Regions from separate parts of the Paenibacillus amylolyticus genome, predicted to be linked through region 2. Evidence: riboswitches for the same ligand, from Rfam matches in the RefSeq annotation. Region 2 holds a riboswitch; the other holds the start of a gene.
What was found. A riboswitch is a leader RNA that binds a small molecule or an ion and turns the genes downstream of it on or off. The one in region 2 is predicted to bind glycine.
Positions count from the first base shown of each region.

Region 1: another riboswitch for glycine. It lies ahead of gcvT (glycine cleavage system aminomethyltransferase GcvT); the one in region 2 lies ahead of sdaAB (L-serine ammonia-lyase, iron-sulfur-dependent subunit beta).

Region 1 is NZ_CP145892.1:5,239,182-5,242,596, forward strand. It holds gene gcvH (glycine cleavage system protein GcvH) at 416-808, opposite strand; glycine riboswitch at 1,152-1,274, shown strand; glycine riboswitch at 1,278-1,378, shown strand; gene gcvT (glycine cleavage system aminomethyltransferase GcvT) at 1,596-2,732, shown strand; gene gcvPA (aminomethyl-transferring glycine dehydrogenase subunit GcvPA) at 2,729-3,415, shown strand, end outside.
Region 2 is NZ_CP145892.1:527,108-530,522, forward strand. It holds gene V6668_RS02515 (collagen-like triple helix repeat-containing protein) at 1-1,435, shown strand, start outside; glycine riboswitch at 1,570-1,694, shown strand; glycine riboswitch at 1,699-1,834, shown strand; gene sdaAB (L-serine ammonia-lyase, iron-sulfur-dependent subunit beta) at 1,973-2,662, shown strand; gene sdaAA (L-serine ammonia-lyase, iron-sulfur-dependent, subunit alpha) at 2,652-3,415, shown strand, end outside.

The DNA of each region.
Region 1 (3,415 bases), 2.2 Mb from region 2:
TTATCCTCCTTGGATCAAGTGATTATGATTTATGAAAGGGGTATCATTTCTCCCCTGCTGTAATCCTAAGCGAGAATGCTCTCCTGTTCAATGAAATGAAAGCGTACTTTCGTCATGAACAATGATGACAACATTAGGTTATGTAATCGTTTTACTTGATGCATAATGGCTGAACCCATTGGTACACAAGGATTTTCTTGCCTATGACTTTTGTCATTTCCAGAATCATTTTCTAAACTATAGCTTGGTCCAATCAGGTGATTTACATCCACAATCTGCTTCATTCCACATTCAAAACCATTCTTGGAAAGCACAAAAAACCTGTGCAAGCATCCGGCTCACACAGGTCGAAACAATATGAAGCTCATATCATTTAATTATAAAATATATGTTAATAAGTACAAGTTCGTTGATACTATTCTTCCGTATGTTTCCGATACGCGTCTGCATTCATCAATGTAGACAATGCTGCTGTCAGATCTCCCTCAACACGGATCTCAATCATCCAGCCTTCCTCGTAAGGAGAGCTGTTCACAAGTTCAGGGGAGTCCTGCAACGAATCATTCACCGCAATGATTGAACCAGTGACGGGAGAGAACAAGTCCGACACCGTTTTGACCGATTCGATCGTTCCAATGCTGTCCTCTGCTTTTACATTGGTTTCAAGGTCAGGCAATTCCACAAACACAATGTCACCCAGCTGATGCTGCGCGAACTCGGTAATGCCAATACGTACAGTATCCTCCCCTACGGTTTGCACCCATTCGTGCTCTTCACTGTACAGGAAATCACTTTTCAATTCGCTCATCGATATCCGCCTCGCTTTTCATTAATGAGTACATGCGTTCTTTGACCTTAACCTTTTTCCCAGAACATAGCGTATGACATTTTTGAATCAAATGTCAAGATACCTCACAATTTATTTGCTGAACACCTCTAAATCCTGTAACCGGATTACACTCTTTCTTCATATACTGGTGAATATTAGAATAGTAAGCGTAGTCTTTTTAAATACACGAACAATAAAATAAAAAATAAATTAAATATTCGGTTTTAAATCATTATCTATGATATCGTTCTTGACATCAGTAGTGGATTCACGTTTTAATGAGAGGAGTAAATGTGTTTATTGGACTATGTTATACCCGCGGATGAATGTAAAGGGAGAGATTACCCGTGACACCCGATTCGGGATGTACATGAGGTAACGCCGAAGGAGTAAACCACCGATAAGCGGGGGTGAATCTCTCAGGCAAAAGGACTTTTACGGGACGCAACTCTGGAGAGCATCTATTCGCCCTGTGCGGGCGTTATGATCACCCAAGGGGAAACCTGCTGCGCAACGCAGCGGGGTAACTCTCAGGTACAAGGGACAGAGCCTTAGAATACAGCGTGCTACTTGGCATGCCGATTCTTTGGCCTGTCCTTTTCCTTTTTCCCAAAAAACGAAAAACAGGATGTAGAACGGCGCTGCCATAGCTGCCCTTACCATACTTATGTGATGAAAATATCTAGCTGAAAATTTAAAAACACCCTGGTTCATTGATCCACGATTGTATATCCGGCCGGCTGACGGCCCATGACGAGGTGATTTGATGTCCGATTTGCTTAGAACACCACTCTTCCCACTGTATCAGCAATACGAAGGCGTACGGTGCATTGATTTTGGAGGCTGGGAGCTTCCGGTACAATTTAGCGGAATCCAGAAAGAACATGAAGCAGTACGCGAGCGCGCGGGACTGTTCGATGTATCCCATATGGGCGAATTCACAGTACAGGGTGAGCAGGCTGAAGTTTTTTTGCAACAAATGATGACCAATGATGTGACCACGCTGGTTCCCGGTCAAGCCCAGTACACCCTGATGTGTTATCCAAATGGCGGTGTGGTGGATGATCTGCTCGTGTATAAGCTGGAAGATCAGCATTATATGCTTGTGGTTAACGCCTCCAACATCGACAAGGATTGGGCGTGGCTGCAAGAGCACTTGATCCCTGGCGTGAGCATGACCAATGATTCGGAGCAGACAGCGCTGCTCGCCTTGCAAGGTCCACTGGCTGTAGACATTATCGGGAAAGTTACAGATACGGATCTATCCTCGATTGAACCGTTTCGTTTTGTGCAGGATGCTGAAGTATGTGGAGTAAAATTACTGTTGTCCCGTACCGGTTATACCGGTGAAGATGGCTTTGAACTATATGTTCCTGCGGACCAGGCTGCTGTGGTCTGGAATGGATTAATGCAAGCCGGTGAAGGTCACGGACTCGTACCAACCGGACTTGGTGCCCGGGATACACTGCGCTTTGAAGCAAAGCTCCCTCTGTATGGACAGGAATTGTCGGCAACTATCTCTCCACTCGAAGCTGGCGTAGGTATGTTTGTGAAGCTGAATGCCGGACCTTTTATCGGACACGAAGCCTTGTTACAGCAAAAAACTGACGGGCCCGCCCGCAAACTGGTCGGCATCGAAGTGTTGGAGCGCGGTATTCCCCGCCCCCACTATCCGATTTACGCCGAAGGCGTACGGATTGGTGAAGTGACAACAGGTACGCAATCACCTACATTGAAACGTAATCTGGGGCTTGCCCTCATCGACAGCAAATACGCTGCGCTGGGAACCCCGCTTGAGATTGAGATCCGCGGCAAGAAATTAAGAGCCGAGGTCGTGAAGACCCCTTTTCATAAACGGACACGTACGTCGAAGACACCTACTCAAGGAGCTGATCAAGCATGAGCAAGCACCGTTACATTCCCATGACTGAGCAAGATCAGAGCGCCATGCTCGCAACCATCGGTGTAGATACGCTGGAGGATCTGTTTCAGGACATTCCAAAAGAGATACGTTATCAGGGCGAGCTGCCCTTATCCTCCAAACTTGATGAATATGCGCTGACACGTCACATGTCCAAACAAGCCGGCGCCAACGCCAATTTCGAAACACACGCCAGCTTCCTCGGCGCTGGCATATATGATCATCATGTTCCTTCCGTCATCAATCATGTCATTTCCCGTTCCGAGTTTTACACTGCCTACACACCTTATCAGCCTGAGATCAGCCAAGGTGAACTACAGGCCATTTTCGAATTTCAATCCTACATCTGTGAATTAACCGGTATGGCTGTAGCCAATGCCAGCATGTATGACGGCGCAACAGCTTTTGCGGAAGCCGGTAATCTCGCCGCAGCAGCAACACGTCGCAAACAGCTTATCGTATCCCGTACCGTTCATCCGGAAGCCCGTCAGGTATTGCAGGCATATGCGCACGGACTCCGTCTGGAGATTGTCGAGATTGGTTATAAGGATGGCGTCACTGATTGGGATGCCCTGCAAGCAGCCATATCCGACGATACCGCTGCTGTCATGATCCAGAGTCCGAACTTCTTTGGTGCCGTGGAAAATGTGAAGCAGGCTGCCGAC
Region 2 (3,415 bases):
AGATACGGGAGCGACAGGACTGACGGGGACGACCGGAGTCACTGGTGTTACAGGCGCAACGGGAGTAACGGGGACGACCGGAGTTACTGGAGATACGGGAGTGACAGGCGTAACGGGGACGACCGGAGTTACTGGAGATACGGGAGCGACAGGACTGACGGGGACGACCGGAGTCACTGGTGTTACAGGCGCAACGGGAGTAACGGGGACGACCGGAGTCACTGGGGTTACAGGCGCGACAGGACTTACAGGAACGACCGGAGTTACTGGGGCTACAGGTGCAACAGGCGTAACCGGAACAACCGGGACGTCCGGAGTAACGGGAGCAACGGGAGCGACCGGAGCCACAGGGGTTACAGGTGCAACAGGCGTAACCGGAACAACCGGGACAGCCGGAGTAACGGGAGCAACGGGAACGACCGGAGTCACTGGGGCTACAGGTGCGACGGGAACAACCGGGACGTCCGGAGTAACGGGAGCAACGGGAGCGACCGGAGTCACAGGGGTTACAGGTGCAACAGGCGTAACCGGAACAACCGGGACGTCCGGAGTAACGGGAGCAACGGGAGCAACGGGAGCGACCGGAGTCACAGGGGTTACAGGTGCAACAGGCGTAACCGGAACAACCGGGACGGCTGGTGTAACGGGAGCAACGGGAGCGACCGGAGTCACTGGGGCTACAGGTGCGACAGGTGCGACGGGAACAACCGGGACGGCTGGTGTAACGGGAGCAACGGGAGCGACCGGAGTCACTGGGGCTACAGGTGCTACAGGTGCGACGGGAACAACCGGGACGGCTGGTTTAACGGGAGCAACGGGAACGACCGGAGTCACTGGGGCTACAGGTGCGACAGGTGCGACGGGAACAACCGGGACGGCTGGTGTAACGGGAGCAACGGGAGCGACCGGAGTCACTGGGGCTACAGGTGCGACAGGTGCGACGGGAACAACCGGGACGGCTGGTGTAACGGGAGCAACGGGAGCGACCGGAGCCACTGGCGCAACAGGAGCTACTGGATCGACAGCAGCTTCTGCCCCTGCGGATTCTTCCTTGTTTGCTGATAGCCAGACCACGGCGTTAGGTCTTTCATTAGTAGCCGAAACGACGATTCAGACACTTAATGTACCTGTAGTGGCAGGTCAACGCGTGAAAATCGATAATAGTACACAAGTAGCAATAGTTGTAGGGGCTAACTGGAGTATTGCGTATAACATTAATCTGAGACGTAATGGAGTTTTAATTAATCAATTGCAGCTCTCACGAAGCGGTAATGCTTCGGGAACGTTGAGGTTTCTTTCCTCCAACACTTACGTGGATACATCCCCGGCTACAACGACTAATGCATACACGATAAGTATCCAATTTACGACAACTAGCAACGTCACGAGTGCCTCAGCGGAAGTGAGAAATATTAATGCTATTCGTTTCAGTTAAAATAGACATCGAACTTATGATAATTACACGTTACTTTTGTTGACATATATGATGTTGTACATTACTCTATGGGTATACTTGATCAAAAATTTAGAAATATACCAATTCGAATCGAATTAAGATAATACAGCGGATGATAACGAGCGGGAGAGACCTGAGTTAGCCGAGCAATATGGCTAGTGTTCAGGCACCGAAGGAGCAAGCTGCTGCGCACCCGGCGCAGTGGTTAATCTCTCAGGTAAATGTACCATCGTTGGACGCAACTCTGGAGAGTGCGCGAACTGCGCCACCCAAGGGGTATATGATCAGTCAGACCGGTGAACTTGTCTGTAATCGCAGGCAATGCACCTTGTCGTGAGACACTGCTGATCGTGAAACTCTCAGGTATCGAGGACAGAGAGAGGGCCTGGGCCTTCTTCTGTCCTTTTTTGATGTCATCATATCCAAAATAAGGGACATTGTGGATGGAACTCCGGGATCGAAATGACGAATACATTTTACAAATATGAATCATGATTAATAATGGAGGGTTACAAGGTGCGATTTAAAGATGTTTTCTCAATTATTGGTCCGTCGATGACGGGGCCTTCAAGTTCACATACAGCTGGAGCGGCAAGGTTAGGGAGAATTGCTCGACAGTGGCTAGGATGTACGCCAGATCGTGCTCGGCTGACGCTGTACGGTTCATTTGCAGATACGTATCAGGGGCACGGAACAGATCTGGCACTGATCGGCGGTCTGCTGGATTATGTCACAGACGATCCGCGTATCCCGGATGCAGAGCAATACGCAGAGGAAGCGGGTATGGAGGTTGAGTTTTATACAAGCGGTCTGCCTGCTCCTCATCCAAATACGGTCAAAATTGAGTTGTGGCATGGAGAACGTGCCTGCTCCTTAATCGGTGCATCCATTGGTGGTGGAAGCGTATCCGTGCATTCGATGAATGATTTTCGTGTTCAGATTAGTGGTGAGTTCCCAACACTCGTTCTGCGACATGCGGACAAAGCAGGGGTGCTTGCATCGGTAACGTCCACGATAAGTTCATCCGGGGTTAACATCGGGTATATGCAGGTGGACCGGAAAGCCCGTGATGGCGAAGCACTTACCGCGATGGAAATGGATGGTGTGCCTAATCCTGATATGCTCAAGCGTCTAAGGGAGCTCGATCATGTATTGGACATTCGTGTCATTGATTTGAAGAGAGGAGTTGATTCGGATGCGGTTTAAACATTTGCACGAACTGAATACGATCTGTACAGCAGAATCCAAAACCATTGCTCAGCTGATGATCGAGGAGCAGGTTCAGGAGACCAATACACCGGAAGCGGATGTTGTGAAGCAGATGTCTGAATATTATCAGGTGATGAAGGAAGCGGTACGCAAAGGGTTAACGGAAGATACGACATCACGCAGTGGATTAACAGGTGGAGACGGCAAAAAAATGGCTGAGTACATTCGCAAGGGCGAGACTTGTTCAGGAGATGCTTCCGCACTTGCCATGGCGTATGCCCTGTGTGTATCTGAAGTGAATGCCTCCATGGGCCGGATCGTGGCAACACCAACAGCCGGTTCCTGCGGCATTATCCCGGGTGTTTTTATCAGTTCACAGGAGCGATTTGGCTGGACGGACGAACATTTGGTGAACGGGTTGTTCTGTGCGGGAGCGATTGGTTATGTTATCGCCAACAATTCATTTATCTCCGGCGCCGAGGGTGGCTGTCAGGCGGAAGTGGGTTCCGCGATCGGCATGGCTGCGGGTGCCATGGTTGAACTGCGTGGAGGTACACCGGAACAGGTCGTTCATGCCGTTGGTTTGGCGTTAAAGAATACACTGGGCCTTATCTGCGATCCGGTCGCAGGCCTTGTTGAAATCCCGTGCATCGTCCGTAATGGACTGGGTGCAGTTACGGCGCTGGCTGCGGCTGACATGGCCCTGGCCGGAGTGCGTAGTGCCATTCCGTCAGACGAAGTCATCGATGT